2 linked regions of the Teredinibacter purpureus genome follow. The protein of the gene in region 1 interacts with the protein of each later gene in a pairwise test. Links are inferred from orthologs where the notes say so. Each region holds a gene or a part of one and is shown on either strand. Other genes may lie near its edges.

What was found.
Region 2: the proteins of glnK (region 1) and glnL interact in binary tests that used the Escherichia coli proteins (3 or more experiments, as listed by UniProt). The link is inferred for Teredinibacter purpureus from one-to-one orthologs.

What each region holds. Positions count from the first base shown.
Region 1 is NZ_CP060092.1:1,151,054-1,157,950, forward strand. The notes cover bases 3,068-5,936. They hold glnK (P-II family nitrogen regulator), read left to right. Parts: upstream 3,068-4,267; coding sequence 4,268-4,606; downstream 4,607-5,936. Other genes in these bases: H5647_RS05135 (TorF family putative porin), read left to right, coding at 3,488-4,174; H5647_RS05145 (ammonium transporter), read left to right, coding at 4,655-5,936. In the rest of the region: H5647_RS05130 (cellulose binding domain-containing protein), read left to right, coding at 457-3,036; more of H5647_RS05145, read left to right, coding at 5,937-5,953; H5647_RS05150 (P-II family nitrogen regulator), read left to right, coding at 6,249-6,587. UniProt on the Escherichia coli protein: Involved in the regulation of nitrogen metabolism. Regulates the activity of its targets by protein-protein interaction in response to the nitrogen status of the cell.
Region 2 is NZ_CP060092.1:475,420-480,835, forward strand. The notes cover bases 1-2,927. They hold glnL (nitrogen regulation protein NR(II)), read left to right. Parts: upstream 1-890; coding sequence 891-1,964; downstream 1,965-2,927. Other genes in these bases: H5647_RS01860 (DUF4124 domain-containing protein), read left to right, coding at 1-547; glnG (nitrogen regulation protein NR(I)), read left to right, coding at 1,957-2,927. In the rest of the region: more of glnG, read left to right, coding at 2,928-3,372; H5647_RS22285 (hypothetical protein), read right to left, coding at 3,420-3,554; H5647_RS01875 (sensor histidine kinase), read right to left, coding at 3,632-4,987; protein-export chaperone SecB, read right to left, coding at 5,149-5,416.

The sequences.
Region 1 (6,897 bases):
TAGGTGGTTACTTTCCAGTGTATATGTTGTACATACTGATCTAACAATACGCATTACCGTTTTATGTATACATGATTTCTGTTGGTGTTACTGTTGGTGACGGTTAACGGCCATTATTGGCGCTTAGAATAAGTGTGTTTATCTAATTTGGTACTCGGGTTCTCAATAGAGATGGTGGGTGTCAATTGTTTGTGGTAAAAATGACGAGGGTTGGAATGGCGCTAGTCGCGTTATTGGGTTAAATAATAATTAATAATTTCCATCAGCCTTTTTAGTGCTTTTTAGTGGTGTTTCTTTTTCTAATCGGTTTTTCTGAATGTGTTACTGGAAATGTTACGACGAAAGTTTTTCGAACGAAATAAGATTTTTAATTCTTTATGCCAATAATACAAGCTTCAATGTTATAGGGTTTGCGGGCGTTTGTTTAATTATAATTACTCAGGAATGAGGCCGTTTATGAATAAAAAAATATTACATCCAACGTTGGTTGTTGGGCTATCAATGCTGTTACTAATGCTGAGTAAAACAGCATTAGCGAACTTGGATTGTTCGTTAAATCTTACGAATCAATGGTCTGGTGGAGCGACTGCTGAACTTGTGGTGGTTAATGCGGGCAGTAGCACCACGACTGCGTCTAACATTGTTGCGGAGTTTAGTAGCAATGTTGCGATCCAGAATGTTTGGAATGGATCGGTTAGTGGGTCTAATCCTTATACGTTTAGTGGGCCGCAATGGAATCAAAATTTGGCTACTGGGCAATCCGCTACTATTGGCATGCAATTAAGTTTTTCTGGTAGCTTTAGTGCGCCGACTTTTAGTGGTGCGTGTGGTGGCGTTACACCTTTAAATCAGCCGCCCGAAATCAGTAGTTTTTCGTGTGATGAACATCAGTTAGTGGGCGATTTCTTTGATTTAGGTTGGGCTGTTTACGAGTTCAGTTATGTCTGTGATGCAGTAGCCACCGATGCCGACGGCGATACCTTGGAATACATTTTTGATTTGGGTGATGGTCGAACACTCGCGTCTGCCGGTAGTTCCTCAACGGGTATCATCGATTATGTAGAATCTGACACTTATACTATTGGCGTGACCGTTAGTGATGGAACCGCTTCTGTGGAGGCTTCGGTTGAGCAAGCAGTAACGGGTATGACTCAACCACCGGTGGTGGATTTTGATTGTACGGTCGACAGCAATAATTATGAAATCACCTGCGACGGTTCTGCCTCTTACGACCCCGATGGTGACGCCACTGCGCATTACTGGGCATGGGACGGCACTTACGATTACAGTTCTGGCCTTACGGTTGCGACGCACCGTTTTTCGGGTGCTGGTGAATACGCTATTTCGTTGTACGTTTTAGATGGCAATAACAGTCGTCATTTAACGAAAACTTTTACCATTGAAGGGTCTGAGCCTTTTGACCCAATATTGGAATTTAGTTGCGAGAATGAATACCACTCAAGTAACTCTGAAACTTTAGGGTTTGAATTTTCAAGTGTGCGGGTGAGGTGTGACGTAGATGAATACGACCCTGGTTTTGAGCTAACGCCCATACCAACGGGTTCACCGGGGTGCTATGGAGCGTCTTCAAGTGCGTCTTCGTCGTCATCGACGCCTTCTGCTTCTGGGGAACCAACCCCTACGCCAAGCCCCACGGCTGAGCCTTGCATAATGCCCACCTACGCCCCAATTCGGGAGCATAGATGGACTTTTGGCGAGGGTGATGATGCTGTTAACCGACGCTCGGAGAATTCAATCGCCGTTCATACATTTGAAGAATCTAAAACCGTTGATGTAACACTTACAATCGAAGAACTCCAGGAAGGTGTAACCACAACGGCAACAGGTGTGCTCGATATTGTGGGCAATGGCGTGGCGCCGGTGGTGAGCTTGGAGTGTACAAATGTACCGGGTAGCCTCACGGTGACCTGCGACGGTTCGGGCAGCTACGATTCAGACGGTGACGAACTTCTCTACACCTTCGCATGGGATCAAAGCACGAATGGCGTAAAAACAACTAATACCACGCCCATTGCCTCCCATACTTACGAGTCTCCTGGTTGGCAGTACGTGACTCTCTACATTGTGGATAGAGGGATTGATATTCCGAATACTGGTGGCCACCTCGAAACGAAACAAGTTTCGATGGAGCTTACGGATGAATCCGAGACTAATCGACCGCCGGTAGCCGACTTTACGGCTAGTGACAGCCGTTGCGTCAGCTTCACTAAAGAGTTCGATGCGAGTATCAGTAGCGATCCTGATGGCGACGATATTACGTTTGACTGGTCTATTTTGGGAGATAGCTTTAGCGGTGAAACGTTAACGTTCAATGGCTCTTCGCATATTGATGAAACCATCGACGTAGCCTTAACGGTTACAGACACCGAAGGCGCTACGGATTCTATAACACGCGAAATTACGATCGACAATTATCCGTTGCCCATCGCTAGTCCTCCGCCTGTGCCGGACTATGACATTTTCGCTAGCAGTACCAGTGGTGATGCGCCGTTAACCGTTGATTTTGAATTGTCCGATGACTTTGATTGGAATGAAGTGGATTGGTATGTCGATGGCGAAAGGCTCGTTACTGCAGGCCCAACAAACTTTAGCCATACGTTTGAGCAGCCGGGTACGTATGAGGTAATGACCTATGCCGTGTATATTTTTGACACGACCTGTGACCGCCGAGTAGGTCGAGAAGCTTATATCACTATCGAAGTGCTCGGAGACGATCCCGATACGGGCGGTCAATCGTGTGAATATGTTGTGACCAATGATTGGGGTTCAGGCTTTACGGCGGAGCTTCGCTACACGAATACCGGTGAAGCGATTATTAGTGATTGGTCTGCGACGTGGGAATACACTGATGGCTCGTCTATCTCCAGCAGTTGGAATGGATCGGTTTCGGGCAGCAACCCTTATACGGCAACCGGTGTAGGCTGGAATAGCAGCCTGCAACCTGGTCAAACCGCCACTATAGGAATGCAAGGTGTTAACGGCGCGAATAGTGCGGCTACACCTACTTGTCAGTAGTTAATGCGCTTTTATCGTAAAGGCTAAAAGCGTTTTTTAACGGCCAGCAAAACCCTCGAGCGTTAGCCCGAGGGTTTTTTTATGGGCCGCGATAATGGTGGCCGTAGGCCTTCCTGTCGTTCTCGGCTCAGTCTTCCGTTTTTGACGACACAGAGCTGAGCTTGAATAAGGCGTATGGCGACGTGTTATCTAGGTGCGTTAAGTCACAAAACAAATAAAAAACACGTGCATCATTTGTGTGCGTCTCGACGGTGCACTACATTGATCGCCGCACGAATATGGTGCTTTTGTCGTTTTCAAACACATATGAATTGAGTTGCTTAAGTTCTAACTATTTGAAAATAAAGACATTTATAAAGTTGGCGCGGTTAGTGCTAAAACAAGGCAAGCTAGCTCGTTTTGGTATCGACCAAGCTAACATAATTATTTAAAAGACATTTGGAGGAAACACATGAAAACTTCTAAGAAATTATTGGCCGGTGCTGTTGCAGCATCTTTAGCGATTTCTGCAATGGCTCCTGTAGCGAATGCTGAAGTATCCGCTTCTGTTGGTGTTGCGAGCTCATATTTGTGGCGTGGTATCGACTTAGGTGCTGGCTATGGTAACCCTGCGGTATCGGGCGATTTAAGCTATAGCAACGAAGGTTTCTATGCCGGTACTTGGGTAAGCTCTGGTGACGGTTCTGGCGGCACTGAGTATGACTTGTATGCAGGCTTTGGTGCTGAAGTAAGCGAAGTGAATATTGATCTAAGTGTTTGGTCGTATCAGTACCCAACGGCTTCAACTCGTTACGTGGGTGTCGACGGCGATATGGCTGTTGTTGTTCCAATCGAGAGTGAATCTAACATTGGTGACTTGATGGAAGCGGTTCTTTCTATCGGTTACGGCCCTGTTAGCCTTAGCTACTACCACGGTTTGCAAGATTTAGAAGAGTATTATTACGTGAATGCGGGTGTTACTTTTGGCGCGTTTAGCCTGAATGCCGGTGCGCATGATGATGATATGACTCACGTTGACTTGTCTTACGCTTATAACGATAACTTGAGCTTCATTTTCAGCCAAGTTGTTGACGATGTTGAAGGCGCTTACGATGATGATTTGAATGTTGTAGTGAGCTACAGCCTTCCTATCGAGTAAGTACTACAAAAAGCCGCTTTTACCTTTAGGTGAAGCGGCTTTTTTATTTAATAAAGCAGCACGTGCTGCATAACCCTTTATAGGAGCAGTCCAATGAAACTAATAACTGCCATCATCAAGCCTTTTAAGCTCGACGCAGTGCGTGAAGCGTTATCGGAAATTGGTGTACAAGGTATTACGGTTACTGAAGTAAAAGGTTTCGGCCGTCAAAAAGGCCATACAGAATTGTACCGTGGTGCAGAATACGTTGTGGATTTTCTACCTAAAACCAAATTAGAAGTTGCGGTTGCAGACGACCAATTAGATTCGGTTGTAGAAGCGATCAGTAAAGCGGCCCATAGCGGCAAAATCGGTGATGGAAAAATCTTTGTATCCGTATTGGAGCAAGTTGTGCGTATCCGCACTGGCGAATCTGGTGAAGAAGCGCTTTAACCTTTTGTTTTACTGATAAATAGAATCCCAATTGTTCGGAGAACTCCTATGGAACAATCAATATTTGAACTGCAGTACGCCCTAGATACCTTTTATTTCTTGGTCTGTGGCGCACTTGTAATGTGGATGGCTGCTGGCTTTGCAATGCTTGAGTCTGGCCTTGTCCGCGCTAAAAACACAACTGAAATTTTAACTAAAAACGTAGCCCTGTATGCCATTGCGTGCATTATGTATTTTGTTTGTGGTTACGCGATTATGTATGGTGGCGATACGTTCTTATCCGGTATTACTGGAGACGGTGTTGCCGATGATTGGACGTATGCTCCATCTGCCGACTTTTTCTTCCAGGTTGTATTTGTTGCAACGGCCATGTCTATTGTCTCGGGTGCTGTTGCCGAACGTATGAAACTTTGGGCTTTCTTGGCTTTTGCGGTTGTTATGACAGCGTTTATTTACCCAATGGAAGGTGCGTGGACATGGGGTAATGGTGTTGCGGGTTCTATGGGTGAGTGTGGTGTATTTGGTATGTACTCGCTGGGCGGCATTGACGAAGGCAAGTGTGCTGGCATGAGCTTTGTTAAATGGAGCGATTTTGCAGGCTCCGGTATTGTGCACATGTCTGGTGCTGCAGCAGCCCTGGCTGGTGTGCTGGTGTTAGGCGCGCGTAAAGGAAAGTTTGGCCCGAATGGAGAAGTTAACGCTATTCCTGGTTCAAACCTGCCTCTGGCGACTTTGGGTATGTTCATTCTGTGGATGGGTTGGTTCGGCTTCAACGGTGGCTCTGTATTGGCTACTGCTAGCGTAGAAAGTGCCAATGCTGTTGCCATTGTGTTTATGAACACTAATGCGGCAGCGGCTGGTGGATTAGTTGCTGCGCTAATTGTTGCGCGTATCTTGTTCGGTAAAGCAGATTTGACCATGGCGCTTAACGGTGCTTTGGCGGGTCTTGTTGCGATTACTGCTGAGCCTTCAACGCCTACAGCGTTGCAAGCAACTTTATTCGGTGGCCTTGGTGGTGTGTTGGTTGTATTTGCCATTATTACATTGGATAAACTAAAAATTGATGACCCCGTTGGTGCTATCTCGGTTCACGGTGTTGTGGGTTTCTTAGGCCTTCTATTGGTACCTGTTACCAATGGTGGCGAAGACGGCGCTGCTTCTTTCTTGGGCCAGTTGACCGGTGCGCTTACTATCTTCACATGGGTGTTTGTGACAAGTTTGGTTGTGTGGTTAGTGATCAAAGCGGTTATGGGTATCCGTGTTAGTGAAGAAGAAGAGTTTGACGGTGTGGATATCTCTGAATGTGGTATGGAGGCTTATCCTGAGTTTATTTCAGGCGGTAAGTAAATCCTTACACAGCGTTAATCATAGGCGTTAGGCCTATTAAAAACCGGGGGTGACAGCCTCCGGTTTTTTTATGCGTGGGAGTTGTGCAAGTTAGCCACACGCGTGTGGAGTGCTGTGTGGTTTGAGGGGGATTAACGCGATGGATTCTTTGCCCCGAATCGGTGCGAGTGGTTTGTCTTTCGGTTTCGATCGGTGTAAATTGCCCTCCTAGACGATTTTAAGCGGTGTTCGGACCGGGTAGCCGAGCCATCAACTACAATAAAACCTGGATTTGGGTGTATTTAAGGATCTTCCTATGAAACTGATTACTGCTGTTATTAAGCCTTTTAAACTCGACGACGTGCGTAATGCATTGTCGGAAATCGGTGTTCAGGGTATGACGGTGACTGAAGTGAAGGGCTTTGGTCGCCAAAAAGGTCATACTGAACTCTATCGCGGTGCGGAATACGTTATTGATTTTCTTCCGAAGGTAAAAGTGGAGCTTGTCTTGGGTGATGATTTAATCGATCAGGCAGTGGAGGCCATTACTAAGGCTGCGCAAACGGGCAAAATTGGCGATGGCAAAATATTTATAATGCCTTGCGAAGAAGTTATCCGTATTCGTACCGGTGAAACCGGCCCTGATGCGGTTTAAGTTGCCATAGTTTCTTGTACGCCATGCTATTTCGCATGGCGTTTTTCGTTGTATTCCCTCGATTCATCTCCTCGTTTTTACGCCGTTTTAGGCGTTTGTTTTCTGGCCTCTCTCCCGAATGTTCGCACGTTTTTTCCCGTGTCTTATGTTTATCGCGTTAATAAAATAACCAATATTGTGTTTTTCTATTAACGCTAGAACAAAAAAAACTAAAGAAATTGAATGCCCCCCGCTGACAGATTCTAAACTCTGAACTATAAATTATCCGAGTTTGTGAAAGTGGTAACTAAACTATAAGAATATGTACGAG
Region 2 (5,416 bases), 680 kb from region 1 along the record:
CATACACTTGCTTTTACCTTTTGCGCTGACGCACGCCATAAAAAGCTGGGCCGATCAAATTTATAAACATGTTGACCAGTATGGCAATGTTACCTATTCCGACGAGCCTCCAACATCTTCCGCACAAGCGCTGGAACTAAAGCCCTTAAATACAACACCTGCGACCCGTGCTAAACCCACACCTTCTGCACAACCCTCTCTCGCTCCTGAACCTACACCAGAAACCGCAACGCACTACAATCTGCGCATGATGTCCCCAAAAAGCGATAGCCGATTCGGCCCAGCAGAAAAATCGCTGACCGTTATCTTGTTAACCAACCGCAAACTACAAGAGAACCACTTTTTTCAAGTTAGCATTGACGGCAAAGTGCATGGCGCTGCCACAAAATCCAATAGCGTCAACATTGAACTCACACGTAGCCTACAAGGACGGCGCGCCTTGTCAGCAGCTATTGTTGACGATAGCAACAGCGTTATTGAAAGCACCCCAACCAATACTGCCTATATTATTCGCCCGCCCATAAAACCCAAGCTTCCCCCACGCTAATCCAGCGCACCGCACAATATTAGTGCATAATAACCCGCAAACAGAACGGGCCTGCTCCAAGCAAGGTCGTTTTTTTTGGGGTGCCCCCTCAAGCACACCCATACTGGTGCTCCGCCTGCTTCATCACAATACAGCGTTCCTAGAAAACACTCGCTGATGAACATCTCTGAAACACCACAATTACACGCCAATCAGAGGGAAACGCTCTTTCTATAGTAACGGTGCGTGCTCTAAACCACCGCTAAGAATCTTAGAGAAAACGGTTTACAACGATTCTGGTTTGGTTATTGCATTGAGCTATTAAAAACGTCCGTCATCAGACGTAGCATTTTGGATAATTAATGTGACTCAGGATAAACAGCAGCAAATTCTCGACAGCTTGATGACAGCCGTAATAGTGTTGGATCAAGACCTGTGTATTGAATATATGAACGCCTCTGCCGAAATGACGCTAAGCGTAAGCTCAGGCAAAGTGCACGGCAACCCCATTCACTCCCTTTTCTCCGCAGCCGATGGCACACCGCAATCACTCGCTCAAGCACTTAAAGAAAACCGCAACTTCACCAAGCGAAAAGCGAACTGGAAGCTGCACAATCAGCAAACCCTCACTGTAGATTACTCTGTAACGCCAAGCGCTGAGTTTGGCGATGTGGTCATAGAGGTGCAACCACTGGATAGACTACTACGCATTAGTCGCGAAGAAGCAATGCTCTCATCACAAGAAACATCGCGTAATTTAGTGCGCAGCATGGCACACGAAATCAAAAACCCCCTCGGCGGTATTCGAGGAGCAGCTCAGCTACTTTCTCGGGAGCTTGTTGACGCCGGCTTAGAAGAGTACACACGGATTATTATTGAAGAAACGGACCGGCTAAGAGACCTTGTAGATCGCATGCTGGGCCCACACACATCCAGTCAAAAAGAATCCCTCAATATTCATGAGGTGCTTGAGCATGTCATGTCAATGATTAGAGCCGAAGTCGGTGGACGCATAACACTCAAGCGAGATTACGACCCAAGCATTCCAGAAATATTTGCTGACCGCTCCCAAATGATTCAAACGGTGCTGAATATTGCGCGCAATGCAATGCAATCACTCACCGAAAACAAAGATAAACTAACAGAACACGCCAAAATTACCTTTGCGACACGCATTCAACGCCGTTATACCATTGGGCGAGAATACCACCCGCTTGTTGCCAAAATTTCAATTATCGATAATGGCTTAGGTATAGCGCCAGAACTCATTGAAGACATCTTTTTCCCCATGATTACAGGCAGAGCCGAAGGCACTGGGCTTGGCCTTGCTATCGCACAAAACTTAGTCAGCCAACATAACGGCTTGGTGGAGTGTAACAGCGACAAAAACCAAACAGAATTCACCATCTACTTACCCCTGGATAATAACCATGCATAAACCAAATTTGGTTTGGATAATTGACGATGACCGCTCCATTCGCTGGGTACTTGAAAAAGCCCTGCAACAATCCGGTATTGCCACACAGAGCTTTGAAAACGGGGATAAAGCTCTCAGCCAAATTCAAAACACAAAGCCTGACGCCATCATTAGTGACGTGCGTATGCCGGGCACAGACGGCTTAACGTTGCTCTCCAACCTGCACAAAGAACACCCCGCTCTCCCCATCATTATAATGACCGCTCACTCAGATTTAGAAAGTGCAGTCTCGGCATACCAAGGTGGGGCGTTCGAATACTTGCCTAAACCTTTCGACGTTGACGAAGCGGTAGCCGTAACCCAGCGCGCGCTGGCCCACGCGATTGAACAGCAACAAGAAACCCAAGCGCTTGAACCTGAGCTCGATACCGAAATTATCGGCGAAGCACCGGCTATGCAGGAAGTGTTTCGTGCAATTGGCCGGCTCTCCCAGTCCAATATCACCGTACTCATTAACGGTGAGTCTGGTACGGGTAAAGAACTTGTGGCTAGAGCGTTACATCGCCACAGCCCTCGTAAAGAAGGTCAGTTTATTGCCCTAAACATGGCTGCTATTCCGCGCGACTTAATTGAATCCGAATTATTTGGTCACGAAAAAGGCGCCTTTACCGGTGCCGGAGCACAACGCCAAGGTCGCTTTCAGCAAGCCGACGGCGGTACTTTATTTTTAGATGAAATCGGCGATATGCCAGCGGAAACTCAAACGCGATTATTGCGTGTATTAGCCGATGGTGAGTTTTACCGTGTCGGTGGCCACACGGCCATTAAAGTCGATGTGCGTATTATCGCCGCCACTCATCAAAACCTAGAAACACTGGTTGAAGAGAATCGATTCCGCGAAGACTTATTTCATCGCCTGAACGTTATTCGAATTCATCTACCCAAAATGGCCAACCGCCGCGAAGACTTACCAAAACTCGCCCAACATTTTTTACGCCGAGCAGCAATCGAGCTCGATGTAGAGCCTAAAATTCTTACCTCTGAAACAGAAGCCTATCTCGCTACTTTAAGCTGGCCAGGCAATGTTCGACAGCTCGAAAATACCTGTCGCTGGATTACCGTAATGGCGTCGGGCCGCGAGGTTCATATACAGGATCTTCCACCCGAATTAATGGAAGTAAAACGGGCCGAAACACCGAGTGGTGATTGGGATAAAGCCTTGCGTCATTGGGCTGATCAAGCATTGGCTTGCGGACAAAAAGACATTCTTTCTGAAGCAGTGCCTACCTTTGAAAAAGCGCTTATTGAAACCGCGTTAAAACACACGGCGGGCCGAAAGCGTGATGCCGCTAATCTGTTAGGCTGGGGACGTAACACCTTAACACGCAAACTCAAAGAGCTCGGCATGTCCGGAAGTGATGAAGAGTAAGCCATTAGGCCTATACGCCGTAATGCCACTTAAAAGCGGGCTCCCTTTTACAGGATGCCCGTTAGGGTTTTTTCTGCGCAATGACAGGCTGCTGCGTTTTCCTTCTCAAGCAATTCCGCTTTAGCGCTTGCGGCAAATACAAGCACAATAGTAAACGCTATAAATACGCAGTAAATTTTCATACGACAGCGCCCTCGGCGTGAAAACGATGACACTAGGCTAACGTTTAGCCACTGAACCCAAAATGAACGACAACACGTTAAAGCGACGGATAATAATCCGATACAGAAGGTAGCAGCACGTGAACCTCCATTTCTTGGCCAGAAAGCGCCACTACGTTAATCGCGCCTTGATGAAGCTGGATCAAGCGTGCCGCTATAGCCAAGCTAACGCCACCTAAGGTGCCATCCACTTCGCCCGGCAAGTTAACAGAGCCCTCGGACTCCAACATACTACCAATGGACTCGGCTTTAACATCGGAATCAAACACATGGAAAATAACTGAGCCCCAAGCATCATTGTCGACACTGCAACCGCACTTTAGCAAAACCTTACTGGCACGAGTATGTCGAATAAAATAATCCAATATATTGTGAAATATTTGCGATATTTTTATAGGATCGCCAATCATCTGAAAAGGCTCTGCAGATACCAGAATAAATTCACGCTCATCAAATGCTTCCAACTCGCCGACACAGCTACTCAACTCAACTCGGACGGCATCAGAAAGCTCGCAAGGCTGCCAATTAAAGTTAAGATCTTTACTGTCTAACTGTGCCAATTCAATTAAACCATTCACAATTTTCAACAACGTTTTACCATTGCGGTAGATGCTATCCAACGCATTTTTATCGCGATCGCCCAATCCAATTTCACGGTGTAATAGTCGCCGAGAAAAGCCAATAATACTATTCAACGGGGTGCGCAACTGGTGACTAATATTGGCCAAAAAACGTGTTTTGGCCTGATTGGAATTATTGGCAACACTTTCCGCTCGCTGGCGGGTATCCACTTCTCGCTCAATTATCTCGATGTGGTGTGCAATTTCGGTTTCATAGTATTCAAATTGACGGGAGAACGCATGTAGCGTAAATGAGAGCATCGCAAACTGACCCATCACATGCGTATAATTTTGAACCCGGCGAAGAGGTTCAGGGGTTAGCACTTCATTCGCGAAACCCAAGATATTCAACACCAGCAAACCGACTAACACCGTAAATGCCGTAAGCGTCCAAATGACGAAAATTCGCTTCCCCCCAAGCAAAGCACTTAATCCAGGAATCAAAAGCAGCCAACCAATCACTACATTTTGCAAACCGCCAGACGTCGCCACCCCCACCACAACAGCAACCAAATAGCCGGCTAAAAAGCTATGGATAGCCCATTTAATATGGTGCTGGCGCAATAACAATATACTGATAGTAGTGAGGAGCAAGAGGAAGGAAAGGCTAGCAATACGGGGTAAAATCAACCATTCAATCGCACGAAGCAATAACAACACACCAAAAATAAGCGCAAAAATTTGCGCAAATTTCAACTGTCTTCTTACGTCACCTGAGCCCGTATCAAGTAAGCCCGGGCGCTCAGAATGGAGGTTTTTGTTTTCTAGCGACATTAAGGCGTTCCAAATTCCATTCGATAATATGCAACGGATTCCGTTTTAGTATGGTCGTGAAATTCATGATTGCACAGAAAACAGCCTCGATCGCTACAATAGCGCCCACAAAAAAGGGGCCAACTGGCCCCTTTTTTACGCTGTGTCATTACTCAACCAATTTACGCTTGGCCACTAGCTGACTCAGTTTCAGCCTTAGCCTTGGCTGCGGCTTGCGCAAACAACATATCAAAATTGATAGGAGGCAAATTCAACGGAGGGAAGCCGCCGCGATTTGCAAGGTTATCAATGGCTTCCCGTGCATACGGAAAAAGGATTTGCGGGCAAGCTGCCGTCATCAAATGCTGAAGATGCACGCCATCAACACCGCTTACTTCAAATATACCGGCTTGGTGAACTTCAGCCAAAAAGGCGATTTTTTCTTCATCC